4 regions of the Bradyrhizobium sp. 14AA genome follow, and region 3 is predicted to be linked to each of the others. Evidence: predicted binding sites of a transcription regulator. Region 3 holds the regulator's gene; each other region holds the start of a gene.
What was found. The regulator LexA, encoded in region 3, represses DNA repair genes until DNA is damaged. The targets are predictions, from matches to a motif close to TGTTCNNNNTGTGTTCNG.
Positions count from the first base shown of each region.

Region 1: RAD15_RS18500 (ribonuclease T2 family protein) is a predicted target of LexA. The motif match lies at 3,693-3,710, and genes of this name have one in related genera.
Region 2: RAD15_RS42065 (DNA recombination protein RmuC) is a predicted target of LexA. The motif match lies at 2,324-2,341, and genes of this name have one in related genera.
Region 4: RAD15_RS32310 (DUF3072 domain-containing protein) is a predicted target of LexA. The motif match lies at 5,473-5,490, and genes of this name have one in related genera.

Region 1 is NZ_JAVAYM010000009.1:170,675-177,663, reverse strand. Features, by position in the region: gene RAD15_RS18525 (ATP-binding protein) at 1-1,356, shown strand, start outside; gene RAD15_RS18520 (haloacid dehalogenase type II) at 1,378-2,109, opposite strand; gene RAD15_RS18515 (DUF3617 domain-containing protein) at 2,119-2,649, opposite strand; gene RAD15_RS18510 (hypothetical protein) at 2,693-2,986, opposite strand; gene RAD15_RS18505 (hypothetical protein) at 3,171-3,632, shown strand; gene RAD15_RS18500 (ribonuclease T2 family protein) at 3,757-4,449, shown strand; gene RAD15_RS18495 (23S rRNA (adenine(2030)-N(6))-methyltransferase RlmJ) at 4,646-5,506, shown strand; gene RAD15_RS18490 (cold-shock protein) at 5,760-5,975, shown strand; gene RAD15_RS18485 (outer membrane protein) at 6,062-6,685, opposite strand; gene uvrC (excinuclease ABC subunit UvrC) at 6,936-6,989, shown strand, end outside.
Region 2 is NZ_JAVAYM010000049.1:4,310-11,298, reverse strand. Features, by position in the region: gene RAD15_RS42070 (AmpG family muropeptide MFS transporter) at 1-901, opposite strand, end outside; gene RAD15_RS42065 (DNA recombination protein RmuC) at 1,093-2,292, opposite strand; gene def (peptide deformylase) at 2,464-2,988, shown strand; gene fmt (methionyl-tRNA formyltransferase) at 3,190-4,125, shown strand; gene truA (tRNA pseudouridine(38-40) synthase TruA) at 4,245-4,982, shown strand; gene dapE (succinyl-diaminopimelate desuccinylase) at 5,169-6,335, opposite strand; gene RAD15_RS42040 (DUF805 domain-containing protein) at 6,332-6,985, opposite strand.
Region 3 is NZ_JAVAYM010000007.1:277,683-284,671, forward strand. Features, by position in the region: gene RAD15_RS16050 (GAF domain-containing protein) at 1-898, opposite strand, end outside; gene RAD15_RS16055 (hypothetical protein) at 1,122-1,550, opposite strand; gene RAD15_RS16060 (hypothetical protein) at 1,742-1,942, opposite strand; gene lexA (transcriptional repressor LexA) at 2,114-2,815, opposite strand; gene RAD15_RS16070 (molybdopterin molybdotransferase MoeA) at 2,993-4,204, opposite strand; gene RAD15_RS16075 (hypothetical protein) at 4,427-4,633, opposite strand; gene RAD15_RS16080 (HAD family hydrolase) at 4,795-5,421, opposite strand; gene RAD15_RS16085 (alpha-hydroxy acid oxidase) at 5,451-6,584, opposite strand; gene RAD15_RS16090 (S41 family peptidase) at 6,878-6,989, shown strand, end outside.
Region 4 is NZ_JAVAYM010000022.1:148,179-155,167, forward strand. Features, by position in the region: gene RAD15_RS32275 (HAMP domain-containing protein) at 1-2,316, shown strand, start outside; gene RAD15_RS32280 (HWE histidine kinase domain-containing protein) at 2,330-3,820, shown strand; gene RAD15_RS32285 (hypothetical protein) at 3,916-4,167, opposite strand; gene RAD15_RS32290 (hypothetical protein) at 4,280-4,537, shown strand; gene RAD15_RS32295 (hypothetical protein) at 4,633-4,878, shown strand; gene RAD15_RS32300 (hypothetical protein) at 4,966-5,175, opposite strand; partial or broken gene RAD15_RS32305 (hypothetical protein) at 5,194-5,411, opposite strand; gene RAD15_RS32310 (DUF3072 domain-containing protein) at 5,526-5,720, shown strand; gene RAD15_RS32315 (DUF6496 domain-containing protein) at 5,806-6,090, shown strand; gene RAD15_RS32320 (hypothetical protein) at 6,097-6,459, opposite strand; gene RAD15_RS32325 (Do family serine endopeptidase) at 6,727-6,989, opposite strand, start outside.

The sequences.
Region 1 (6,989 bases), on a different contig from region 3:
AAAAGCGCCGCAGGGCGCGTCTCCGCCGCCAATGGCTGGATGGGCAACGCGTTCAAGGGCTGGATGCCGACCGGCCTCTATGCGCGCGCGCTCCTCATCATGATCGTGCCGATGGTGGTGCTGCAATCCGTCGTCGCGTTCGTGTTCATGGAGCGGCACTGGAACACGGTGACGCGCCGCCTGTCCGCCGCTGTGGTGCAGGACATCGCCGCGCTGATCGACGTCTACAAGGGCTATCCGCAGGACCGGGACCGCGACCAGATCCGCCGCATCGCCCAGCAGCGCCTCGGCCTCGTCGTCGATTTCCTGCCCGCCGGCGACATGCCGCCGCCGGGACCGAAGCCGTTCTTCTCGCTGCTCGACCAGACGCTGTCGGTGCAGCTCGGCCGCCAGATCGGACGCTCGTTCTGGATCGACACGGTGGGCCGCTCCAACCTCGTCGAGATCCGCATCCAGCTCGACGATGCCGTGATGCGCGTGTTCGCACAGCGCAGCGCCGCCTACGCCTCGAACTCGGAAATATTCCTGTTCTGGATGGTCGGCACGTCGTCGATCCTGCTGATCGTCGCGGTGCTGTTCCTGCGCAACCAGATCAAGCCGATCCTGCGCCTTGCGGACGCCGCCGAAAGCTTCGGCAAGGGCCGCGAGGCACCGAACTTCCGCCCGCGCGGTGCACGCGAGGTGCGGCGCGCGGCGGTTGCCTTCCTCGAGATGAAGTCGCGCATCGAGCGCACGATGGAGCAGCGCACCGCGATGCTCGCCGGCGTCAGCCACGATCTGCGCACCATCCTGACCCGCTTCAAGCTCGAGCTGGCGCTGATCGGCGACAGTCCCGAACTCGAAGGCATGCGCAAGGACGTCGACGAGATGTCGATGATGCTGGAGGATTACCTCGCCTTTGCCCGCGGCGATTCCGGCGAGCAGTCGCAGCCGACCGACATGGCGCAGGCGCTCGAGGAGCTGCGCAGCGACGCCGAGCGCCACGGCCACACCGCAACCGTCGCCTTCCACGGCCTGCCCGTGGTGACGGTGAAGCCGGCCTCGTTCAAGCGCTGCCTCGCCAATCTCGTCACCAACGCGGCGCGCTACGGCAAGAGCATCGCCATCACCGGCCAGCGCGATCACCGTTATTTGACCGTCACGGTCGACGACGACGGCCCCGGCATTCCCGCCCATTTGCGCGAAGAGGTGTTCAAGCCGTTCCTGCGGCTGGACAACGCCCGCAACCAGGACGAAGGCGGCACCGGCCTTGGCCTTGCGATCGCCCGCGACATCGCCCGCTCGCATGGCGGCGACATCACGCTCGGCGACAGCCCGATGGGCGGATTGAGGGCGAGCGTGAGGATTCCGGTGTAGCCGCCGTAGCTCGGATGGCTGCTAGACGGCGTGCAGCTGGTCGGCAAGATCGATGAAGCCGGCCGCATAGATGTCGAACCAGCTCTCGGGCGAGATATCGGGCGCAGCGTCAGGCCCGAACTCCAATGGGCGAGGCACGAAAGCCGTCTTCATGCCGAATGCCCGCGCCGCTTTCAGATCGTACTTGTGGCAGGCAACCATCAGGATCTGATCGGGTCGACAGCCGAGATAGTCGACGGCGAGCTGATAAACTGCCGGCGCAGGTTTGTAGCTCCGCGCCAGCTCCGCCGTCAGCACGGCATCGAATGGCAAGCCGGCATTCCTGACCAGAGCGATCACGCTGGCCATGCCTGCGTTCGACAACGTCGATGTCAGATAGTGTCGGCGAAGACGCGTCAGTCCCTCGATCGCATCCGGCCAGGCGTCGATCCTCGTCCAGACATTGTTCAGCTCGTCACGCTCGGCGGCATCGAGGCGATCGGACAAACCATGTATCTCCACGAGCTTGTCCAGCGCCTCCCGGTAGATGCGATCGACCCGCACCCAGCTCCTGCGGCCTGCGATCACGGCGTCCATGGCGGCGCGGTAATGCTCACGCCATTCTGCTGAAAAAGCAGCCCAGTCGATCTCCAGCCCTTTTTCGCCGTTGATCGCCGCCCCTGCACGCAGGATGGGCTGGTAGAAATCGACGCAGGTGCCCTGAACGTCGAATGCAATCGCCTTGACGTCCGCCATTTGGCCAAGGCCGATCATAACACCCGCCTACTTCGGCAGCAGCGCCTTGAGCTTGTCCATATCGCGCACGTTCATCTTGAAGCCGCCGGGCATCACGATGTCGCCGGGCTTCTGGTCCGGCTTGCAGGCGCCGAGCCATTTGGCTTCGAGCGTCACGGCGGTATCGCGACCCGCCGCGCCCGCGGCGCGGCCTTGCGCGTGCGAGGTGGTCTTCACGGTGTAGGCCGAGTTGAAGTCGCCCGTGATCTCCGCATGCGAGGTCGTGCTCACGCCGGCGACGTTGCACTCGGAATCGCTGACATAGCCGGTCGCGGTCTTCTTGATCTCCTGCTTGGCGCAGATCTGCTTGGCCATCGGGGAGACGTTGTTGCTCATCTCCTTGTCGACGGTCTCGTCGGTGCAGTGCTGCATGGTCATGTCGGGCGCGGGGGAGCCGGTCCTGACCATCTTCAATTCCCATAACCCGGCCTTGCGCACCGGCAGGTCGTCTGCGCAGGCCGCACCTGCCGACAAGACAAGGCAAAGGGTCGAGCCGAGCAAAGCAAGCTTGCGCGTCATGTCGGAGGCTCCCGGCTGAGAAATGCGGCGCTGTGAAAGCGCCTCAGTAGAGCGTGCGGATCGGCTGGTTGGCGGCGCCATAGGGCACCCAGCGGCAGGAGAACGAGATGTAGCCGCCCTCATAGGCCTGCACCGCCAGGAACTTCACGACCTTGCCGTAGCGCGCGCAGTGATCGACCGCGACCTGCCGGGCATCGACCTGGTTGGCCATCGAATAGGCGATGATGCCGCCGGTGTCGTTGCCCTTGAACGGAGGCACCGGAAGGATGTCAGCGCGCGCCGACTGGCTCGCCATCATACCCAAGGCAAGAAGGCCCGCGGCCGCAATGATTCGCATTTCCGTCACTCCAATTGGCTGGCCCCAGTTTACGGTGCCGGGATGGAAGTGAAAAGAACTGAAGCCCTGCCGGCCGCGACGTTGTGATCAAGTCCTGGCCAAGTGTTGCCGCGCTGCACTTGACCTCCCCCCGCCTTCGCGGCACCGTCCGACCTTCGCAAGACTTTAGCTGTCCGGATTGCCCATGCGCGCCCCCTCCCTGAAATCGCTCCGCTTTGCCGCCGTGCTCGGCCTCGTGTTCGGGGCGCTGTCGCTGGGTGAGGCCAGGGCCGCCAACCCGCTCGAGCTGAACTTCTGGCTCAGCGGGCCGCGCTACGACGGTGCCGTCGCCGATTGCGACAGGGCGCTGCCGACGATCGCCACCCAGTTCTGGGAGAAGGAAAGCTCGTTCTGGAATTCTTCCTTGAAGATCACCGGCTTCTCCGCCGTTCGCGAGATCGCGTTCCGGCCCTGGCAGTCCGACAACATTCCGCGCCGCTATTGCACCGGCGAGGCCATGCTCAACGACGGCAAGATGCGCAAGGTGCACTTCTCGATCATCGAGGATGGCGGCTTCGCCGGCTACGGCAATGGCGTCGAATGGTGCGTGGTCGGGCTCGACCGCAACTGGGCCTACAATCCGGCCTGCCGCGCCGCCAAGCCCTGATTCGGTAGGCCTTGATTCGATGGCCCTGATTCGGGCCGGCCAAGGCGGCGGCCTGAATTTTGTTCTTGAAATGTTCTTATCGCCTGCTAGGCTTGCTTGCACAGTCTAGTTGAGAGGCGTTGCCATGTTTCATTCCAGATTGCATTCGTTCTCCCGCTTGATGATTTCGCTGGCCCTTGCCGCCGGGCTGGCCTCGCTCGCCGGCGGCGCGAAGGCCCAGGACAAGCGGCAGAACGCGCCCGGCGAATTCGACTTCTATGTGCTGTCGCTGTCGTGGTCGCCCTCGTTCTGCGAGGAGGCGGCCGAGCGCGGCGGGCGTTCGCAGATCCAGTGCAGCGGGCGGCCCTATGCTTTCGTGGTGCATGGGCTGTGGCCACAATATGAGAACGGTTTTCCGGAATATTGCCAGCGGCCGGCGCCGCGGCTGAACCGCAGCATCGTCTCCTCGATGCTCGATCTGATGCCGGCGCCGGGCCTGATCTTCAACGAATGGGACAAGCACGGCACCTGCTCCGGCCTCGCCGACCGCAGCTATTTCGAGACGATCCGCAAAGCGCGCGCCGCGATCAGGATCCCGGCCGAATATCTCGATTTGTCGCAGGCCAAGACCGTGGCGCCGTCCGAGGTGGAGGAAGCCTTCATCAAGGCCAATCCGGGGCTCAGCAATGCCGCCGTCTCGGTCACCTGCAACCGGACGCGGCTGTCCGAGGTTCGCATCTGCCTCAGCAAGGACCTGCAATTCCGCGCCTGTGATGAGATCGAGCGGCGCGCCTGCCGCCGCGACCAGGTGACGATGCCGCCGATCAGGGGTGGGTAGTTTCGCGAAACTGGCCGTCGCGTCGTCATGGCCGGGCTTGTCCCGGTCATCCACGTTTCACCACGCGGCACGAAGGACGTGGATGCCCGGGCCTTCGCCACGCCGAAGGGAGCTTCGGCCCCGCAGGCGGGACAAGCCCGGGCATGACGAGTAGAAGAGGCTGCGCATTCTTTCTCGTGAGCAGCAGATCTTCGCCATGAACTATCGCCACGCCTTCCACGCCGGCAGCTTCACCGATGTCATCAAGCACATCGTGCTGGCGCGCATCATCACCTATTTGCAGGACAAGCCGGGCGCGTTCCGCGTCATCGACACCCATGCCGGTGCCGGCCTCTATGATCTCGAAAGCGACGAGGCGCAGCGCGGCGGCGAGTGGCTGACCGGCATCGCGCGACTGATGCAGGCACGCTTCTCGAACGAGACCATCGCGCTGACCAAGCCCTATCTCGACATCGTGCGCGCCTTCAATCCGAAGGGCGAGCTGAAGGCCTATCCGGGCTCGCCGCTGATCGCGCGCGGCCTGCTCAGGCCGCAGGACCGCCTCGTCGCCTGCGAACTCGAGCCGAAGGCGCGGAAAGCGCTGATCGGCGTGCTGCGCCGCGACGAACAGGCCCGCGTGGTCGACCTCGACGGCTGGGTGGCGCTGCCGGCCTTCGTGCCGCCGAAGGAGCGGCGCGGGCTCGTGCTGATCGACCCGCCGTTCGAGGCAAAGAACGAGTTCGACAAGCTCGGTGAGGCCTTCTCGGCGGCCTTCGCGAAATGGCCGACCGGTATCTACGTAATCTGGTATCCGGCGAAGAACCGGCGCGCCACGGACGCGCTGGTGCAATCGGTGGCGCGGCTCGCAGCCGCAGCAAAACCGCCGGGCAACTGCCTGCGGCTCGAATTCAGCGTCGCTCCGCAAGCCGACGGCGCCGCCCTCACCTCCACCGGGCTCCTGATCGTCAATCCGCCCTACACGCTGCACGGCGAGCTCAAGACCATCCTGCCCGAGCTGGAAATGCCGCTCGGCCAGGGCGGCGCTGCCAGATTCCGATTAGAGGTACCGAGGCCGTAACACTCCGGCATTCTTGGGAAAAATATGCAGGAGCGGTAGTCAATCCGCGGAGAACCGTATTATGCTGTTTCCGTGACTGGCTTTACGTTCCGCTTCCGCGAATGGTTGCGGCGGAGTGAAGGCCGAAGAAAGATCCAGCCGGACCGTTGCGGTCCGCCCAAGGATGGCCAGCTCTCACGGGCTTCGTGATGCCCGGTCATGTCGTGACGTGCGTCTGCGTCGCGACGGAGGAGCAATGAGGGGGAGTTTCCCGATGGCCATGACGGGAACGGTTAAGTTTTTCAACGGCGAACGCGGTTACGGTTTCATCAAGCCTGACGACGGCGGCCGCGACGTGTTCGTGCATATTACTGCTGTAGAGCGTGCGGGACTGAAGGATCTTGCCGAAGGACAGCGCATTACTTTCGAAGTCGAGCCGGACAAGAAGGGCAAGGGGCCGAAGGCCGTCAACCTGGTCATCCTCTCCTAGCCGTCTGGCGCAAAACACCTGACACAAAAAAATTCCCGGCCGCGAGCGGCCGGGAGGTTGTAGTCCGGTATTTTCTTCTTCAGCTATCAGAAGTGATAGTTCACGCCTGCGCGCACAACGCTGGCGCTATAGCCGTTTGACACGCCTGTAATTGCGAACTGGCTCGACGACAGATCGATGTAGAGATATTCGAGCTTCGCGCTCCAGTTCGGCGCGAAGCCGACTTCTGCGCCGGCACCAATGGTCCAGCCCGCGGTGGTGTGCGACTCCGTCCAGCCGAAGGTCTGCGCACGCAGCTCGCCGAAGGCGAGGCCGGCGGTGCCATAGAACAGGATGTTGCTGAAGGCATAGCCCGCGCGGCCGCGCAGGGTGCCGAACCACGGATTGGAGAACTTCCACGGCGCGAAAGTGTCGTCCGCGCCGGCGGCCTGGATGTCGCCTTCGACGCCGAACACAAACGGGCCGTTCTGGAAATTGTAGCCGGCCTGGACGCCGCCGACGAAGCCGGACGGTTTTGCCGGATTGTTGTCGACCGAGCCCCATTCATAGCCGACGTTGCCGCCGAGATACGGGCCGGCCCAGCTATAGGCGTTCAACGGCTGATTGACCGTATAGGGCGCACGCTGCCCGTAATTGAGATCGGCGGCCTCTGCCGAAGCCGTCCAGCCGGCTGCAACCAACGCGGCTGCGCCCACAACGAGCCCCTTCATCACACACTCCAACGCAACTGTCGCAACCGGTGCGATGCCTGACGCCGCCGCGCCGGCCATGCCGCATGGTTACGGAACCACCACTCTTTCGCGTAAGATTTATCGAGAGTTTTAAGTTAAAGGCCTGTTAAGCCGGGTTACCGCGCTGTTAACAGGCTTAAGCAAGCGTTACCGGGAACTGCGCCGCCATCCTGTGCGTGCCGCATGGCCGGAACTTCAAATCGGCACCCCCAGCGCCTAAATTCGCACCATGGCTCACGATTCCACCGACAAGACGGACGAGGCCCACGCGCGCAAACCCGCG
Region 2 (6,989 bases), on a different contig from region 3:
TCGCCGCATAGTCGTTGCGGGAGAAGCCGAGGTCGATGACGAACGGCGCGGTCATGGTGCCGGAGAACGCGTCGGTGAACTTGAACAGCACGACGAAGGCGAGAGCGGCGAGCGCATCCCTGCGCGACAAAAATTCCGAGAAGGCGCCGATCGCGGCGTGCAACACGCGCGCGAATGCGCTCTCGGCTTGCGTCGCGGCTTCCGCCCGCACCGATTGCTCGGGCTCGGTCGCGGCCAGCGCCGTGATGGTTCCGATCAGCACCATCGCCGCCATCACCACATAGCCCCACATCCAGGCCGACGTGCGGGCAAGACCGGTGCCCTCGAAGCCGGATACGATGAACAGTGCGCCCGCGGTCGAGACCAGCATGCCGATGCGATAGGCCGCGACGTAGGACGCCATGCCGGCGGCCTGCTCGCTCTCCGGCAGGCTCTCGACGCGGAAGGCATCGACCACGATGTCCTGTGTCGACGACGTCGTCGCCACCAGCAGCGCGCCGAGCGCGACGTAGAACGGCGAGCGCGCGGGATCGGTGAGCGCCAGCAGCAGGATCGCAATGATCAGCAGCAATTGCGAGAACAGCAGCCAGCCGCGCCGCCGTCCAAACGCGCGCGTGAACAGCGGCACATGCAGCGCATCCACCAGCGGCGCCCACAAAAATTTCAGGGTGTAGGGCGTGCCGACGAGTGCAAACAGCCCAATGGTGCCGAGATCGACCCCGGCCTCGCGCATCCACACCAGCAGCGTCGAGCTCGACAATGCCAGCGGCAGTCCCGAGGAGAAGCCGAGGAACAGCACGATCAGCACCCGCGGCTGCAGGTACACGGCAAGGCTGTCGCGCCAGGAGGCGGGAGCGTCGGAGGTGGTGGCAGTTCCGGAGGTGGCGTCGGGGGCTGTCATGGGGAGGTGTTAGCAGATTCTGGGGGAAAAGACTCTGCGGTAGCTGATGAGACGGGAGAACCCTCGACACTCTCGGTGTCATCGTCCGCGAAGGCGGACGATCCAGTAATCACCAGCGTTCCGGCTGAATCACAACCGCCGCGGAATACTGGATGCCCCGCCTTCGCGGGGCATGACGGTGTGTCTTGATCTCACTCTCCCGCCTGCAGTTTCCTCGGAAACAGCTCGGGCGTGCCTGACGCCACCAGATGCGGGCCTTCGGGCGCATCGGCCTTGCTGAAATCGAGCTCCTCGATTCGCCCCGCGCGCTTCTCGATCTTGTCGGCGGAGATCAGCACCTGGCGGACGTCCTCGTTCACGTCGGCAAAATGCTTCTGGAGTTTCAGCACGCGGTCGCGCAGGCGTCCCAAATCGTCGCCGAGCTTGATCACCTCGGTGCGGATCTGGTCGGCGGCGTCACGCATGCGCGCGTCCTTCATGATCTGCTGCATCACCTGGATCGCGAGCATCAGCAGCGAGGGCGACACCAGCACGACACGGGCGCGATAGGCCTTCTGGATCACGTCGTCGAAGCCATCGTGGATCTCGGCGTAGACCGATTCCGACGGCACGAACATCAGCGCCATCTCCTGGGTTTCGCCGGCGACGAGATATTTTTCGGCGATGTCGCTGACATGCTTCATCACGTCGCCGCGCAGCCGCTGCGTGGCGATGCGCCGCTCCTCGTCGGTGCGGGCGTCGTGCAGTGCGGTCATCGCCTCCAGGGGAAACTTCGCGTCGATGCAGAGCGGGCGCTGGTCGGGCAGGAACACGACGCAGTCCGGCCGCTTTCCCGTCGAGAGCGTGAACTGGAATTCGTAAGCCCCCTTCGGCAAGCCATCCTGGACGATCGCCTCCATCCGCGCCTGGCCGAAGGCGCCACGCGACTGCTTGTTGGCGAGCACGTCGCGCAAGGTCGTCACCTGCGTGGTGAGGTCGGTGAGGTTCTTGTGGGCGCTGTCGATGATGCCGAGCCGCTCATGCAGCGCGCGCAGGCTCTCCATGGTGTTGCGGGTCGTGTGTTCCATGGACTGGCCGACGCGATGGGTCACCGAATCCAGCCGCTCGTTGACCGCGCGCGCCATCTCGGCCTGGCGGCCGGCCAGCGCCTGGGTCATGGCGTCGACCCTCCCTGAGGATTCGCTCTGGGCGCGCAGCACCTCGCTCAGGCGCTCCTCCAGCTCGTCGGCCCGGATCGCGTGCGCCATGGCGAGTTCCGCGCCGTGCCGCCCGGATCGCGCGACCACGACGGCAATCACCGCCAGCAAGATGAGGACCAGGACGCCGAAGCCGATCAGCGCATCGATGGTGCGCACCGGCCAGTCGCCAGCCAGGAAAATAATCTCGTTCATGGCAGTCCTTCTAGCCGATTCGCGAGGATGCGCGAACGAAGAGGGAACGCCGACGGTTAACGGCCCCCTAATTTTTATGGTTAACGAAAGATGAAGTTTTATGGTTAGCGAAGGGTTAACGGGGTTCCTCGCCGGATTGACCGCATCCGGCCTGGGGCTTAAATCGCGGCCATGGCCCTCAGAGAAATCATCATCCTGCCCGACAAGCAGCTGCGTCTGGTCTCCAAGCCGATCGAGAAGGTCACGCCGGAGATCCGCAAGCTTGCCGACGACATGTTCGAGACCATGTACGACGCGCCCGGCATTGGCCTGGCTGCGATCCAGGTCGCGCAACCGCTGCGGCTGATCACCATGGACCTCGCCAAGCGCGACGAGAACGGCGAGACCACGCCGTTGCCGCGCGTCTTCATCAACCCCGAGATCCTCGCCTCATCGGAGGAACTCTCGGTCTACGAGGAAGGCTGCCTGTCGATCCCCGAATATTACGAGGAGGTCGAACGTCCCGCGAAGGTGCGCGTGCGCTACACCGATCTCGACGGCAAGGTGCACGAGGAGGACGCCGAAGGCCTCTACGCCACCTGCATCCAGCACGAGATCGACCATCTCAACGGCGTCCTGTTCGTCGACTATCTGTCGAAGCTCAAGCGCGACCGCGTGATGAAGAAGTTCGAGAAAGCCGCCAAGCGCGCGGAATAAGTTGTAATCGACTGGCGTTGCCGCACGCTCCCTGCGCGCCCTCCCCCCTTGTGGGGGAGGGCGGGGGAGAGGGGTAGCCCAGAAGGTGGTCTAACCGGGGCGAAGAACCCAATCCGCGCTCATATCGAGAGAGCGCGTCGTGTGGCACCCCCCTCCCTAGCCCTCCCCCACAAGGGGGAGGGAACGCAGCGAGTTCTGTTGATGCCCCTCCGCCTCATCTTCATGGGCACGCCCGATTTCTCCGTGCCGACGCTGCTCGAGCTGGTCGCGCACGGCCACGAGATCGTGGCCGTCTATACCCGCGCGCCGAAGCCCGGTGGGCGGCGCGGTTTGCAATTGCAGCCGACGCCGGTTGAAGAGGCCGCGCGAAAACTCGGCATTCCCGTGCTGACGCCGAAGACATTGAAGACGCCGGAGGCGCTGGAAGAGTTCAGCGCCTTCGACGCCGATGCGGCCGTCGTCGTTGCCTATGGCATGATCCTGCCGCAGGCGATCCTCGATGCGCCGAAGCTCGGCTGCTACAATCTGCACGCTTCGCTGCTGCCGCGCTGGCGCGGCGCCGCGCCCATCAACCGCGCCATCATGGAAGGCGATGCCGAGAGCGGCGTGATGGTGATGAAGATGGATGTCGGCCTCGATACCGGCGACGTCGCGATGGCCGAGCGTCTGGCGATCACCGACAACATGACCGCGGTCGACCTGCACGATCGGCTCTCCCGTCTCGGCGCCGACCTGATGGTGCGTGCGATGGCCGCGCTCGCCCGCGATGGCCTCCAGCTGAAAAAGCAGAGCGAGGACGGCGTCACCTATGCCGCCAAGATCGACAAGGCCGAGGCGCGAATCGACTGGACGAGGCCCGCGCGCGCTGTGCTGCGCCACATCCACGGCCTGTCGCCGTTCCCCGGCGCATGGGCGGAGCTTGCGGGCGTCACCGAGAATGCGCGCGTAAAGATCCTGCGCTGCGAGCTGGCGAAGGGGGCGGGCGCACCCGGCGAGGTGATCGACGATCAGCTCACCATCGCCTGCGGCGAGGGCGCGATCCGCATCGTCGAGCTTCAGCGCGAGGGCAAGGGCCGGATGCAGGCCGCGGATTTTCTGCGCGGTGTGCCCCTCAAAGCAGGCGCCCACTTCAACTGACACTGTCATACCCCGCGAAGGCGGGGTATCCAGTACGCCGAGACTTCTCGGCTGAATAGAGATGTCTCGGAGTACTGGATCGCCCGGTCAAGCCGGGCGATGACACCACCCGGATTGCGATGCCCCGCTACAAGCTCACCATCGAATATGACGGCGCGCCGTTCTTCGGCTGGCAGGTGCAGGACACGCTGCCCTCGGTGCAGGGCGCGCTGGAAGCGGCCGTTAAGGCGATGACCGGCGCGGATTTGCGCGTGCACGGCGCCGGCCGCACCGATGCCGGCGTGCACGCGCGCGGCCAGGTCGCGCATGTCGATATCGAGAAGCAGTTTCCGCCGGGCCGCTTTCGCGACGGCCTCAACGCCCATCTGCGCCCGCATCCGATCGCGGTGCTGGAGGCGGAGATCGTCCCGGATACCTTCGAAGCACGCTTCTCGGCCGTCAAACGCCACTATCGCTACCGCGTGATCAACACCCGCGCCAATCTCGCGCTCGACGTCGGCCACGCCTGGCGCGTGCCGCGCAAGCTCGACGCCGATGCGATGCATGCGGCGGCGCAACGCCTGCTCGGCAAGCACGATTTCACGACCTTTCGCGACACCGAGTGCCAGGCCAAGTCGCCGGAGAAGACGCTCGACCAGCTCGACGTAGAGCGCTGTGGCCGCGAGATCACGATCCTCACCTCGGCGCGCTCGTTCCTGCACAGCCAGGTCCGCTCGATGGTGGGCTCGCTGGTCTGGGTCGGCGAAGGCCGCTGGACCGCGGACGATCTGTCCGCGGCGCTCGCGGCGCGCAACCGCGCGGCCTGCGGCATCGTCGCGCCGCCGGAGGGGCTGTATCTGATGAAGGTGGATTATTGAGGGGGCGAGCGCAGAAATCGAGCGCTCTCAGCCCACCGTCGGTGTCATGCCCCGCGAAGGCGGGGCATCCAGTACGCCGCGGCTTCTCGGATCAATCACCGGCGCTGGTGGAATACTGCATCGTCCGCCCCAGTGCGCAAGCGCGAAGGCGGACGATGACAGCGGTGTTTGTGGCCGCCGCGCGCCCTACCCAAAATACCGCGTCAGTATCCCGCGATACACCTGCGTCAGCTTCTGCAGGTCCACCACCGGCACGCGCTCGTCGACCTGGTGCATGGTCTGGCCGACCAGGCCGAACTCGATCACCGGGCAATAGCTCGAGATGAAACGCGCGTCCGAGGTGCCGCCTGAGGTCGACAGCTCCGGCTTGCGCCCCGTCACCTCCTCGATCGCGGAGACCGCGAGATCGGTGAACGGGCCGGGCTTGGTCACGAACACGTTGGAGTTCGAGGGCTCCCAGACGATGCGGGCCTTGATGCGGTTGCCGCAGGCCTTTGCGAGGCGCGTCTCGACCAGCTCGCGCAGGCTCGCCTGGGTGTGGTTGTCGTTGTAGCGGATGTTGAACTTGGCGCGCGCCTCGCCGGGGATGACGTTGTTGGCCTTGTTGCCGACGTCGACCGAGGTGAATTCGAGATTAGAGGCCTGGAATTGCGCGCTGCCATGATCGAGCGGCTCGTCGGAGATCGCGACGATCAGCCGCGAAATATCAGGCACCGGATTCGCCGCACGATGCGGATAGGCGACGTGGCCCTGCACGCCGTCGACATAGAGCGTCCCGGATTGCGAGCCGCGGCGGCCGACCTTGATGGTGTCGCCGAGCGTCTCGACATTGGAGGGCTCGCCGAGCACGCAATGGTCGAATTTTTCGCCGCGCTCGGCGGCCCACTTCAACAGCTTGATCGTGCCGTTGATCGAGACGTCTTCCTCGTCACCGGTGATCAGGAACGAGATCGAGCCCTTTCCATCCGCGCGCGGCCTGCCGCCGTTCGCGGCGAGATGCTCCAGCACCGCGGCGACCGAGCAGGCGATGCCGCCCTTCATGTCGACCGCGCCGCGGCCGTGCAGAAAGCCGTCCTTCACTTCGCCGGAGAATGCGCCAACGCTCCAGGCGCTCTCGTCGCCGGGCGGCACCACGTCGGTATGGCCGGCGAAGGTGATGTGCGGGCCTTCGCTGCCGATCCGCGCATAGAGATTCTCGACGTCGGCCGTGCCGGGCTCGGAAAACGTCACGCGGTGGCAGGTGAAGCCTGCTGCGTTGAGGGCCTGTTCAAGCACCCCGAGTGCACCGGCGTCGGCCGGAGTTACCGAGGGGCAGCGGATGAGATCGCGGGCAATGGAGAGGGCATCGGTCATGAGCCCCGCTTAACATGCATGCCGCCGGGTGGGCTAGCACTGGGCGGGACAATTTCGATCTCGCGGCTCTGGTCCCAGCTCTTCGCTGGGCCCGAGGCCGATGCCGAGCCGTCCTCGACCTCGGCGAGCGGATCGGGGCCGAACCGGTTGTGGCCCGAGGTGCCGGGCCGGCAGAACATTTCGACGAGGCCCCACAGCCACAGCAGCGAGGCGGCCAGGTTGAACGAAAATATCCAGCTTGATTTGGGCAGCAGGTCGGCGAACTGGCTGAACAGGCCGGGCATGAAGAAGAACGGAACGATCCACCAGCCGCTCCTGTCGCGATCGTGCAGCCGCTTGATCGCCGTCGCGAGATAGATCCAGAAGAACAGCGCCATGCCGCATGCCCTGAGGATCGCGGCCGCGAGATCGGCGGATGCCAGCGCGTGGGAGGCGCGGGGATCGACCAGCTTGAAGAGGTCGTCGAGACCGAAGTCGAAATCGATCTCGATGCCGAGCTTCAGGGTGGACCTCGTCCCTGCGACGATCCCGATGACTTGACCTGCGATCTCCAGCAAGCCCGCCAGCAGTGCGACGATCAGCAGCGCCTGCCACAGCAGAGCGCGGTTGATGCGGCCGTCGAAGCGGAAGAGGTACCAGGTCCAGTCCATGCCA
Region 3 (6,989 bases):
TCACCGGCAGGGCCACCATCTGGCTCAGTCCGGCCGCGCGTGCCTCTGTGGCCGCGATCGAGCCGTCATGCGCCAGATCGTCGTTGAGCGCGGGCATGCCGGTGGCCCAGGCGCCGCCGATGCTGCCGTCGCCCCTGGCGATGGATTTTTCCGCATAGAGCCTGGCGAGGTCGGTCTGCGCGCTGCAATCGCCGGCGCGGAAGACCAGCGCTGAGCGGGACCCGTTCGGCACCCAGATCTCGAAGCGTCGCGCAATCGGCGTTGCCTGCGCGGAGAGGAAAGTCAGGACCCAGGTCTGGTCGGTGCCGGTCCGATAGGGCACGCCGACGCCGAGATTGATCCCGACCTTGGCGGCGTCCTCCCAGCGCAGGAAGCTCTTGGCGTCGTGCAGATCCTTGATGATCAGCGGCAGGCCCGCCTTCCAGGTGCGGCCGGGCAGGCCGAAGCCGCGCGGAAATTTTGTGTGCCGTGAGTTGAACTCGAACATGTCGGCGGTGCCGTAATAGCCGTCGACCAGTCCCATCTCGTGGGAGATTCCGGCATCGTTGTGCCAGAGCTCGATGGCGCCGACATGCGCCTCGTCGTCGCCGCAGAACAGCACCATCACGGCATGCAGGAATTCGCCTGCGAACACCGGCACCGCGACGCCGCAGGTGAGGCCGGCCGCGATGGCCTGATCGGTCCGCTTGAAATAGGAGTTGGTGAATTGGGTGAGGATGATCGGGTGGCTGCCGGCCCAAGCCTTGCCGGGAAGCCCCTCGTCATATCCGAAATACAAACCTTCGCTCACGGCCTTGAACGCGGACAATCCGTCGCCGTAGAGGCCACCGCCAAATTCCAGCCGCGTGCGCGTCCGGTCAGGCACCCAGAGTTCAACGACGCGAAGGAAGGTTTTCATCGAGTGTGCCCGCCGCCTCAAACCCTGACAGCATCGGTCATTTGGCTGCGGAGCGGACGTTCAAAATTCAGGCAGGGCGGCCCAAACTTCGTGCGGTGGACAGCTGCGGGCGGTCGGTCCATCCGGGCGGATTTCGTCGGACGCAAATCATACCATCTCGCCGGCCTCGGCCGGCGATGGCATCTCATTCCTGGCCCCGACCTCTCGGTCGGGCATGGCTGCGTCAGCCGATCGGCAGCCGCGTGACGGTCGGCCGATTGTCGGCGGTGATCTGCGGCTTGTGCTCGCTGACTGGCAGGGTCACCGGCAGTTGCAGCACGGTTGCGCGCTGGCCTTCGACGAGCTGCGTCACCAGCACGTATTTACCGTCGGGGAATTCGATCGCGTCATGATGGCGATCGGGAACGTGCGGATCGATCTTGCCGAACTTGCCGACGCGAGAGTTGACGGTGCGCGTCCAGATCCAGCGATTGTCGTAACGGACGTTGTCGGCGAAGGCGAGCTCCGTCCCGGGCAGCAGGCAGACCGCGACGGAAAGGTCGGCTTCGGAGGCGAAGCCGCGGGTCGATGTGCCGCGGAAGGTTGTCGTGACGATGGTCTCGCCGACTTCTGCGGGACGCGTCGCGACGGCGTGCAGGCTGTAGTCACACATCGGGTGCTCCTCTTGCAGAGACAGCGACCCGCACCTCTTTCGGAGGCGCAGGCCTCTATCAGAGTGGAAGCACGTAACGTTCTGCTTGGTTGTGGGCGAATCTGCGGCTGGTGTCCGCAGCACGCGATCACATTATCTTTCCCGAATCCAATAGGAACAAAGCCCGCTTCCGTGCATTCCGGAGGCGCCTGTCATCGACCTGCCGGTGCGGACCAGCCCGAGGATTGCCAGCTCGGTTGCGGTGACTGGGGGGCCGCATTGCGGGCGTTGCGGAATTGCTCGCTCACCGCCGTCTGCTTGCGGACATGGTGACGCGATGGGGCGGCAACGGCTTGCGACGCTGATGCTGCGATCAGCGCCGCTGCGACCGTGCCCAAGATGATCTGGCGCATGGGTGTCTCCTCGAACTTCCAGAGGCCGCGAAGCAATGCTGCCTGGTTGCGGTGTGCCGAGGATGTAGCGCCGGAGGAGGGGCCGGATAATCTGTGCAGAACCAGAAAGACTATCCAGCCGGAGCGGACAATGATCCGCTCCACTAGCGTTCGAACGACCGGGGGATAGGCTCAGTACTTCCGGTAAAGCCCGATCAGCTTGCCCTGGATCTTGACCCGGTTGGGCGGCAGGATGCGGACCTCATAGGCGGCGTTGGCGGGCTCCAGCGCGATCGAGGCGCCGCGGCGGCGGAAGCGCTTCAGCGTCGCCTCTTCGTCGTCGATCAGCGCCACGACGATGTCGCCGGTGTCGGCGCTCTCGTTGCGCTGGATCAGCGCCATGTCGCCGTCGAGGATGCCGGCCTCCACCATGGAATCGCCGCGCACTTCGAGCGCGTAGTGCTCGCCCGAGCCGAGCATGTCGGGCGGTACGCTGATGGTGTGGCTGCGGGTCTGCAACGCCTCGATCGGCGTGCCGGCCGCGATGCGGCCCATCACCGGCACCGCGACGGGGCGCTCGCCCTCGTCGGCGGACGGGCTGGAGGTCGTGCGCACCTTGCCGAGATTGCCTTCGATGACGCTCGGCGTGAAACCGCGGCGACTGCCGGCGGCCGCCTGCAGCTCGGGCAGCTTGATGACTTCAATGGCGCGGGCGCGGTTGGGCAGGCGCCGGATGAAGCCGCGCTCCTCGAGCGCGGTGATCAGGCGATGGATGCCTGACTTCGAGCGCAGGTCGAGCGCATCCTTCATCTCGTCGAAGGAGGGCGGCACGCCGCTTTCCTTCAGACGCTCGCTGATGAACCGCAGAAGCTCGTATTGTTTGCGCGTTAACATCTCGACCAAAATCCCCCGGTTGATGTCGTTCGATTCCGAGACGCTGAAGTGGAGCGGCAAGCCGCTACATGCTCGAAACAAATCATGAACGGACACTATATGTTCGATATGTGTTCCGCAACTGCTTAATTTACCGTGAACAAAGCAAAGTTCGCGGAACGCGTGTGGCCGCGCAGTTCACACTGGCAGCCGCAGCACCTCGCAAGGGCTGCCTGCTTCGGCCTTCGGCTCGAACGGTGCGCGCACGAGAAGTACCTGTGCCGCAGCGAGATTCGCAAGCAGCGATGAGTCCTGATGATTGACGGGAATGACGACGAGCGTGCCGTCGTCGCGCAGCTCCAGGCGCGCGCGCAGATAGTCCTCGCGCACGTCGTTGGCGCCCACGTCGCGGCCCAGCACGGCGCGCTCGCGGCGATGGTGAATCACGGAGCGGCCCGACAGCGCACGAATCAGCGGCACCATGAACAGGAAGGCGCACACATAGGATGACACGGGATTGCCGGGCAGGCCGATCACACCCATCGCCCCGAGCCGCCCATGCATCATCGGCTTGCCGGGCCGCATCGCGATTTTCCAGAACGCCATCGAGATGCCTTCGTCCCGGAGCGCCTGCTGGACCAGATCGTGGTCGCCGACCGACGCACCGCCGGTCGTGACCAGGATGTCGGCGCCGCTCTCGCGGGCGCGGCGAATGCCGGCGGTGGTGGCCTCCAGCGTATCGGCGGCAACACCGAGGTCGATGGTCTCGGCCCCCTCGCTGCGGGCAAGCGCGTGCAGGGCGTAGCCGTTGGAATAGACGATCTGGCCGTGCCCGGGCGTGGTGCCCGGCATCACCAGCTCGTCCCCGGTGGCGAGAATCGCGACCTTCGGACGGCGGCAGACGGCGAGTTGCGGATGATTCATGCCTGCGGCGAGCGCGAGATCGCGCTCGGTCAGCCGGGTCCCCTTGCGCAGCAGCACGTCGCCCTCGCGGAAGTCGACGCCGGCGGCACGGATGTGCCGTCCCGCGATCGCGGCTTCCTTGATCGTGACGTGCTTGCCGTCCGCAATCGTGTCCTCCTGGATCACGACGGCGTCCGCGCCGTCGGGAACCACGCCGCCGGTGAAGATCCGCACGGCTTCGCCGGCGCCGACCGATCCCGCAAACGGACGGCCGGCTGCGACCTCGCCGATGACCATCAGGTGGGAATCGATCCTCGCCGCATCGACCGCGCGCAGGGCGTAGCCGTCCATCGCCGACATCGCTTCCGGCGGTTGCGTGCGCCGTGACGCGACGTCGCGCGCGAGCACGCGGTGGTGGGCCTTGTCGAGGGAAACCATCTCTTCAGGCAGCGGCTCTGCACCCGCCAGCACCGCGGCAAGCGCGTCGGAAACCGGCATCAGGGCCACGGGCGAAAACTCCTCGGCACGTTCGGGCGAATGTTCCGTCAGTCTTCTAGCCGAGCGCGAATGCGGAAGCAAAACAGCAGAGCACGGCGTTCATCACGCTGCTTCCATACGATCCTGGAGGCGGGATCAGACCCGGCGCGGCATGATCCAGAGAACGAGGCAGATCGGTAGGAGGGTGGCCATGGCAAGGACGACAATGACGAGCGCCACGGCCAGCATCGGTCAACTCCCGGTCTGTCCGTCCGGACTGATGTCCAGCGTGACGTCGGGCGCTTTGGGGCCTTGATCCCTGTCGGGCATCGGATCGGCCTGGGATTTCAGGTCGGCGGCCTTGCTCACAAGCTTGGCCGAAAGGTCCGAATCCGAAGTTGTCCTGGCGAATTCGAGAAGAAGAGAGGCCTGTTTGGTGAGATAGGTCTTGCCCAACACGATGCTGCGTCCGTCCGTAGAAGTCCCAACGGACTCTAGAGTCCGGAAGGGACGATTCTGTTCCCGGAACTCCGTACAAAAATGCACAAAGGCGGCCGGTTCCTCATGTTCCGCAAAATTAGCTCCGGGAACCGAGCCGCTTTCGCGATGACGGGATGTCGTCAGATGCCCAATGCCCTCAATGCGTTGGCGACGTCACGCGGAGACGTCACATGCACCGCGATCAGGCCGCGTGCCCGCGCGCCTTCGACATTCTCGGCGAGGTCGTCGAAGAACACGATGCGCCTCGCCGGCAGGCCGATCGCGGCGACGACGTGGTCGAATGCCTCCGAATCCGGTTTGCGAAGACCGATGCTGGACGACAAATACAGCTCGCGGAAATGGCCGAGCAGGTCAGCATATTCCTTCGAGAAATAGTCGATATGCGGCCGGTTGGTGTTGGAGAAGGCGTAGAGCGGCATCTGCTTCGCCGCACGCGGCAGCAGCTCGGCGATGTCGGGCATCTCGCCGGCGAAGATCGCGTTCCAGCCCTCCAGGAACTGCGCATCCGAAATGCCGATGCCGAGCGAAGCACGTAGCGAGGCGAAATAGTCCGCATCGCTGATCTTGCCGACCTCATGCAGCCGGTAGGCCTCGCTGTCCCGCACGTAGCGCGCGACGATGGATTCGGGCGCGCAGCCGGCATGTCCCGCCCAGCAGGCGACCGCCTTGGAGAAGTCGATGTCGAGCACCACGCGTCCGAGATCGAACAGAAGCGCATCCGCGCTGCCGGGAGAGAGCGAGGTCATTGCGTCCTTTTCACTTCGGTATCCGCAAATCAGTATCGGTAAGGCTCGTGGTCGAACAGCGGGAACGCGCTGAAGACACTCGGTGCATTCGTCGCGGTCGCCGGGTGCAGGCAGGACTTGTTGACCTCGGCGAACGAGGTGGCGCCCAACAGGCCAAGGCAGCGTAGCACCTCGTCCTCCAGCAGCTCCAGCATCCGCGTCACGCCGGCTTCGCCGGCCGCCGCCAGCGCCCAGCATTGCAGCCGGCCGATGCCGACGAGGTCGGCGCCCGCAGCGACCGCCTTGACGATGTCGGTGCCGCGACAGATGCCGCCGTCGACCATGATCTTGGCGCGGCCCTTCACGGCCTCGACGATTTCGGGAAGCACGTGCATGGCGCCGCGGCCATGATCGAGCTGGCGGCCGCCGTGGTTGGAGACGTAGATCCACTCGACGCCATGATCGATCGCGATCTGCGCGTCCTCGGCGGTGGCGATGCCTTTGAGGATCAGCGGAGTCCGAAACTTGTCCTTGATCATCTTCACCGTCCGCCACTCCAGACCCTTCTGGAAATCGCCGCCGGTGGCGCGCACGCGGCTCTCGCGCACATAGCGCTTGGCGATGTCACGTTCGCGGCGGCTGTAATGGGCGGTGTCGACGGTCAGGCAGAAGGCGGCGTAGGCGTTCTTCTCGGCGCGGCTGACGACATCGGCGACGAAGGCATCGTCGCCGCGGACATAAAGCTGGTAGAGCCGTAGCGCGTCGGGGGCCGCCTCGGCGGTCTTCTCGAGGCCGGGCTCCGACACCGAGCTCAGCATGTGTGCCGCGCCGAACGTGCCGGCGGCGCGCGCAACGCTCGCCGCGCCATCGGGATCGAATATCTCGAGCGCGCCGACGGGGGCGAGCACCACGGGCAGGCGCATTCTGCGCCCGAACTGCTCGACCGAACCATCGACCTTGCTCACGTCGCGCAGCACGCGCGGACGGAAGGCGATCTCGTCCAGAGCCATGCGGTTGCGGCGCATCGTGGTTTCGGTCTCGGCGGCGCCGACGATGTAGTCCCAGGCATTCTGGTTGAGGTTGGCGCGCGCTTTCCGGATGAATTCGTGCAGATTCTGGAACGGCTCGTTGCTGGCGCCGAGTTCGACGTTCCTTTCCGGCCAGATGCGGGGCGCTTCGTTCATTGTTATCCTCCCGAGAATTTGAAGCCTTGTCTCATCGCCTAACCCGTTCAGCCCTGCAAAACCATCCTAAATTCGCATAGCTGCGAGGCGTGGGCCGGCCGACCGATTCCCGCCTTGCGCGAAACGGTTTCGGAACGTTGCCAAAAGTTTAGGCCCGGACGAAGGGGTTTTTTGCGGTGTCCCCGCCGGCCAGGCAGGCCGGCCTTGAAGAAACCAGAATGGTATTGTGAGAAACGGGCTGGATCGCCATTTGCATGGCGCCTCCCAGCCCAAGCAAAAAGGCCAACCTATCCATGCGGAAAACCCTGCTGTTCCCCCTGGGCGCGCTCACCGGCGCATGTCTGACCCTTCTGGTAGCCAGCCCGCACGGCGGCGTATGGGCGGCACGGGCGGCAGCGGGCGCGG
Region 4 (6,989 bases), on a different contig from region 3:
ACGACCTCGCAGATGACGTTCCTGGAGCAGCTCACCGACTCCATCGGCATCGTGCTCAATTCGATCGAGGCGACGATGCAGACCGAGGGCCTGCTGAAGCAGTCGCAGCAGCTCGCCGGCGAGCTCCAGACCCAGCAGCGCGAATTGCAGCAGACCAACGACCAGCTCGAACAGAAGGCGCAGCAGCTCGCGGAGCGCAACGTCGAGGTCGAGCGCAAGAACCAGGAGATCGAGCAAGCCCGCCGCGCGCTGGAGGAAAAGGCGACCGAGCTTGCGCTCACCTCGAAGTACAAGTCCGAATTCCTCGCCAATATGAGCCACGAGCTCCGCACGCCGCTGAATTCGATCCTGATCCTGGGCCAGCAGCTCACGGACAATCCGGACGGCAATCTCTCCGCCAAGCAGGTCGAGTTCGCCCGCACCATCCACGGCGCCGGCACCGACCTCTTGAACCTCATCAGCGACATTCTCGACCTTTCCAAGATCGAGTCCGGCACGGTGACGGTCGACGCGGAGGAAATCCTGACCGCGAACCTGCTCGAAACCGTCGGCCGACCGTTCCGGCACGAGGCCGAGAACCGCAATTTGTCGTTCAAGATCGACGTGGACCCGAACCTCGCGCGCAGCATCGTCACGGACTCCAAGCGCCTGCAGCAGGTCTTGAAGAACCTACTCTCCAACGCCTTCAAGTTCACCGCCGAAGGCGAAGTGCGCCTGAAGGTCGTCGCCGCGGTCGGCGGTTGGGGCATGGATCACCCGGTGCTGAACTCCGCGCCGGCGGTGATCGCGTTCGAAGTGTCCGATACCGGCATCGGCATCCCCCTAGAGAAGCAGAAGCTGATCTTCGAGGCGTTCCAGCAGGCGGACGCCGGCACCAGCCGCAAATACGGCGGCACCGGCCTCGGCCTTGCGATCAGCCGCGAGCTCGCCAGCCTGCTCGGCGGCGAGATCCATCTGCGCAGCTCGCCCGGCAAGGGCTCGTCCTTCACGCTCTACCTGCCGCTGAAATATTCCGGCCCGACGCTCGCGCCGCGTCCCGCGCCCCAGCAACACGGCCAGCCGCCGGCGCTGCAACCGGCCGCCCCCGAGCAACCGCGGGTCATCGAGCAGATCCCTGACGACAGGCTCAATCTCGAGCCCGGCGACAGCATCCTGCTCATCGTCGAGGACGACCCGCATTATGCGCGCATTCTTGTCGATCTTGCGCGCGACAAGGGCTTCAAGGTCCTGGTCGCCGCGCGCGGCGCCGAAGCACTGGAACTGGCCAAGCAATATCAGCCGCGGGCCGTCTCGCTCGACGTGTTCCTGCCGGACATGCTCGGCTGGACCGTGCTGAGCCAGCTCAAGCACAACCCGCTGACGCGCCACATTCCCGTGCAGATCATCACGCTCGACGAGGACCGGCAGCATGCGCTGGCGCGCGGCGCCTTCTCCTTCGTCAACAAGCCGACGACGACCGAGGGCGTCTCGGCCGCGCTGAGCCAGATCAAGGAATATGCGCGTCCCAGGCGCAAGCGACTCCTGATCGTCGAGGACAACGAGGCCGAACAGCTCTCGATCCGCGAGCTGCTGCATCACGACGACATCGAGATCGTCGCGACCGACACCGGCGCCGGCGCGCTCTCGACGCTGCGCGAAGCACCCTGCGACTGCGTGGTCCTCGACCTCAGGCTGCCCGACATGAGCGGCTTCGAGGTGCTGGATCAGATCCGCAACGACGAGGCGCTGTCCAACATCCCGGTCGTCGTTTTCACCGGGCGCGAGCTTTCGGCGGAGGAGGATGCGGAACTCCACACCATGGCGCGCAGCATCGTGGTCAAGGGCGTGGAATCGCCGGAACGCCTGCTCGATGAGACCGCTCTGTTCCTGCACCGCGTGATCACGGAACTGCCGGTCGAGAAGCAGCGCATGCTGGAGAAGCTGAACAGTTCCGACGAGGACCTGATCGGCAAGACCGCACTGCTCGTCGACGACGACGCCCGCAACATCTTCGCGTTGTCGAGCGTGCTGGAGCGACGCGGCATGAAGGTGCTGACGGCCACGACCGGTCGCGAAGCGGTGACGCTGGTCGGATCCAATCCGGAAATCGCGATCGTGCTGATGGACATCATGATGCCGCAGATGGATGGCTATCAGACCATCGGTGTCATTCGCGAAAACCCGGCCTTCGCCCGCCTTCCGATCATCGCGCTGACCGCCAAGGCGATGAAGGGCGACCGGGAAAAATGCCTCGAAGCCGGCGCGTCCGATTACCTCGCCAAACCCGTCAACACCGATCAATTGCTGCTTGCGATCCGCATGTGGCTGCACCGCTGAGTTGGATCCGCGAATGGACCACGAAAAGGTCAACATCCTGCTCGTCGACGACCAGCCGGCCAAGCTGCTCGCCTATGAGGTGATATTGAAGGATCTCGGCGAGAACCTCGTGGTTGCCTCTTCGGGCCGCGAGGCGCTGGAGGTTCTGCTCAAGACCGAGATTGCGGTGATCCTGGTCGACGTCTGCATGCCGGAGCTCGACGGCTTCGAGCTCGCAGCGATGATCCGCGAGCATCCGCGCTTCCAGAAGACCGCGATGATCTTCATCTCGGCCATTCAGGTCAGCGACATCGACCGGCTGCGCGGCTACGAGATGGGTGCGGTCGACTACGTGCCGGTGCCGGTCGTGCCGGAGGTGCTGCGCGCCAAGATCAAGGTGTTTTCCGAGCTCTACCGCAAGACCCGCGAGCTCGAACGGCTGAATCAGGAACTCGAGGACCGCGTCCGCGCCCGCACGGCGGAACTGGAGAACTCCACCGCCAAGCTGCGCGAGAGCGAACAGCGGCGCAGCATGGCGATTGCGGCCGGCAAGATGGGATCCTGGGACTGGGACTGGATCAGCGGCGACTGGATGTGGGACGAGGGACAGTATCGCATCTTCGGCGTCACCCCGGAGAGCTTCGAGGTCACTCCGGCGAGCGTTCAGGCGCTGCTGCATGCGGATGACGTCGATCAGTTGCGCAAGGCGATCGCCGAGTTCAACAAGGGCACGCGTGCTTATGAGACGGAATTCCGCATCGTGCGGCCCGACGGCGAGGTGCGCTGGTGCGTCGGCACGGCGGCCGCAACCGTGGACGACAGCGGCCGCGTGGTGCGCGTGAGCGGCGTCACCGTCGACATCACCGAACGCAAGCGCGCGGAGGAACGGCAAAACCTATTGGCGCGGGAAGTCGACCATCGCGCCAAGAATGCGCTGGCGCTGGCGCAATCGATCGTGCGGCTGACCCGCGCGGACGAGGTCAAGGCCTATGTCAACGCCGTCGAGGGGCGCATCAATGCACTGGCGCGCGTGCACACGATCCTCTCGCTGTCGAGCTGGCAGGGCGCCGAGCTCTCGAAGCTGATCGACGAGGAGCTCGCGCCCTATTCGCTCGGCGGCCAGATCAGGCTGGCGGGTCCCGAAGTTCAGCTGCTGCCGACGACCGCCCAGACGCTGGCGCTGGCGCTGCATGAGCTTTTCACCAACTCGGCCAAGTATGGCGCGCTTTCGACGCGATCGGGGCGGCTGATGATCAGCTGGCAGGTCGAGGACGACCACCTCACCCTGATCTGGGAGGAGTCCGGCGGTCCGCTCGTGAGAACGCCGAAATCTCGCGGCTTCGGTACGCGGAGCCTGCTCGCGAGCGTCGAGTCCCAGCTCGGCGGCCAGGCGCAATTCGATTGGCGAGCCGAAGGCCTGTTGTGCCGCCTGGAGGTGCCGTTGACGCGCAAGACTGCGGCGACGGCGGCACCCGGCAAATTCGAGGCCGCCAGCTCCGCCGAATTGCAACGCGCATCCGGTTAGAGCATTTTGCAGCGAAGTGGCGGCCGGTTCGCGTCAAGAAGACACGTCACAGCAAGAATCCAGAGCTTCCGATTCGATGGGAGCGGAAAAAAGCTCTAGCCGGACGCCGCGCTCGCCATGCGCTGCTCCGTTCGCGGCTCGCGAGCGACGCGTCCTTCGAGCCAAGCCTCCGTTTGGGCGAGATCGCGCAGCGCTTTCGCATAGCGCCGGGCCGCGCTTCGCTCTGCCCCGCGCGGCAGCTTGCGCGCCTTACGCAGGATGTCTGCGGCGGCGTTGCGGTAGGCCAGCGAGCGGTAAAGAAAGACTACCTTACCCATGTCGAATGTTCCCGTGTTGATGGCCTTCATCCTCGCAAGCCCGGCATGAACGTCGGATGAAGCGGACGATGACAATTCCTTCACCCGCCTGGAACCAGAGGATATCGCGCGCGTTTGTATGCAAGATCGGGATGCAGTTCCCATGCGCACGAAAAAATCGTCCGACCTGATCTCTCCCAGCGGCCTCATCAAGTTACTGACGCATGCGCTGATGGGCGCGGCGCTCGGCCTCGCTTTCAGTCTCGCGCTCATTCTCTCCAATCCGGCCGTCGCCAACCTGCTGAATCACGGCGGAAGCCAGGCTGTTGTCGTCTTTGCCCTGACGCTGGTCACGACGTTCGCAATCGGCGCAACGCTCACGGGCGTCGTGTTCATTCTCGCAGAGGACAAGCAATCTTGAAGCGTGCGCGAAGCGCGGGAGCCCGCTTTGTTGGGAACTCCTGCGGCCAATGACGGTTGGCTGCCTGCGTCAATTTAACTCAGGGAGTTCCCCGCATGAAGACAACCAAGCTCGCTCTCGCCGTGATGTTGGCAACCGGCCTTGCCGCCGCGCCGTTCGCCGCGCAGGCCAAGTCGCACAAGGCCAAGCATGGGTCCTCGATGTCGACGTCATCGCAGACCACGGGTGCCAACACCAAGTCCACCAAGGGCGCGGATCCTTCCGGCCAGGGCGGTTCTGGCCCCGGCTCCGATCAGGGCGGCACCATGACGAACAAGAGCGGCATGAGCAACACCAAGTAGGCGCTCGCCGAAATTCTGCAGGGCCCCGCCATGGCGGGGCTCTTTACTTGAGATATTCGACATCATCGTTCGCATCGCGCGCACGCTTCAGCTGCGATGGCCGTCCGTGATGTCAGGATGACCGCCTGCCGGATTTGTCTTCACGAGATGATCGAGCCGTGCGCGCTTGCGTGCGATCAGGAGCTGGGCCGCAGCGTCGTCGAGTCCCTCGCGCTGCAACTGCCGGATGGCGGAGCCGAGTTCGAGAATCTCGGCGCGCAGTTTTAGAATCCGGTACGTGTTCGGGTCTTCCTCCACGGCACACTCCCAAAGGACTCAGCGGCGCGCGATCGCGCGCTCGGGATTGCCGACGTTCTTCACGAGGCGAAGGCGCGCCCGATGGCGGACATCAGGCAGGACGTCGCCGCCACCGGCCGCCATTCGCCGATCAGCAGGTTGATCTTCCGGCGCAGGTCCATCTGCGCCAGGGCCTTTTCCGTGCAGTCGCGATCGCGATCGACGAGGTCGCGCACCGACGCCTCGATATCGGCCATTTCCAGCCTCAAGGCGCTGATTTTACGTCGAATTTCATTAATTCTGTTGTCCATGGCTTGTTAGAACAAAATAAGAACATATAGTCAAGCCAGATTTCGGGACGGAGAGGTGAGATGCAGGTTCAGGGTAAATATGACGCCAGGGTTTTCCTGAGCGAGCAGATGACAAGGGCGCAGGGCCTCAGGCTGAAACGGCTGAGCGAAGAGGCGTATCAGCCCACGCAATATGCGCGGGACCTTTCCTTCACCGAGGCGGCGCGGCGCATTCGGGTGCTGGAAGACGAGATCGAGCTGGCGAACTCATTCTAGGCTGCCTTGCGCGTCCGGAACGTGGCGCGCGCTCTCGGAACCATGGCTGTGTCGGATGGTTCTCCTCGGCCAAGGGAGAACATGCATGGCACGCAAGGCAAAGAAACGCCGCTACTCGCGCAGCTCCGGCAGCGATGTCGAAAGCGAGATGCGGCGCTACAAGAAGGGCACGGCCAAGAGCGGCCGCAAAGGCCGTGGCGGACGCGTGAAGAGCCGCAAGCAGGCGATCGCGATCGGACTGTCGAAGGCCCGCAAGAAGGGCAAGAAGGTCCCGAAGAAGGCCTCGAAGCGGAAGAGCGCCAAAAAGAGCGCCAAGAAGAAGTCGTCGAAGACATCGTCGAAGCGCAAATCCTCCAAACGGTCGCGCTGATCTCCGTCAGATCATGCTGCCCGGCATGAAGCAGCGGATCGAAACCCCGAACGCGGTCTTCACCGGCCACACCATGGTGCGGCCGGCCCGGTTCGGCTCGGTGATGACGGCTTCATCCGGCACTTCGACCCATTCCCCATCGAGGCGTACGCGATAATGTCCGTTGTGCGATTCCCAATCGGGATCGGCGACGGCAAAACCATCCGCATCCGAGCAGCACGGACCGAGGTGACTGCGCAAGCTATCGAACCAGGGCTTCAGCGGTGAGTCGGCGTAGCGGCCGTCGTCACGCCCGAGGGCGTTACCGCCCCAAAGCACCAATGGCGCCACCAGCAGCACACGCCACAGCGAGAGCTTCAATCGATCCATGTCGGCACCGATCAAATGCGAACCGCCGGCCGAAGCGCCGGACGGTTCGGAGTTCCACGCTTGCAACCCGTCGCCGTGGCGGCTTCCTTGCCGCCGCATGTGCGACTCCGGAACTGTGATGACCGAACACGGCTTTTTCGGACGAACCGGGTCATCGTTCCTGCCGTTAACGAGAATGTTATCGGCAGGTTCGCGGGACTCCTGAGTGCGAACAGGAAAGGCGGCCCGAGGGCCGCCTTTTTGGACTTGCGTCGATCGGCGCTCGACTTACGCGAGTGGCACCGCGACGAACCTCGTCGCCTCCGCGCTCTTGACCTGCAACAGCACGCTGCGCTTGCCCGACGATTTGGCCTGCGCCAGCTCCGAGCGGACGTCACCGACATTGGCGACGGCCTTGCCGCCGACATTGAGGATGACGTCACCGGTCTGGATGCCGCGCTGCGCCGCCGGCCCTTGCGGATCGACTTCGGTGACGACGACGCCCTTCTGGCCGGCGCCCTGGACGTCGCCGGCCGGAGCCAGGCTGAGCC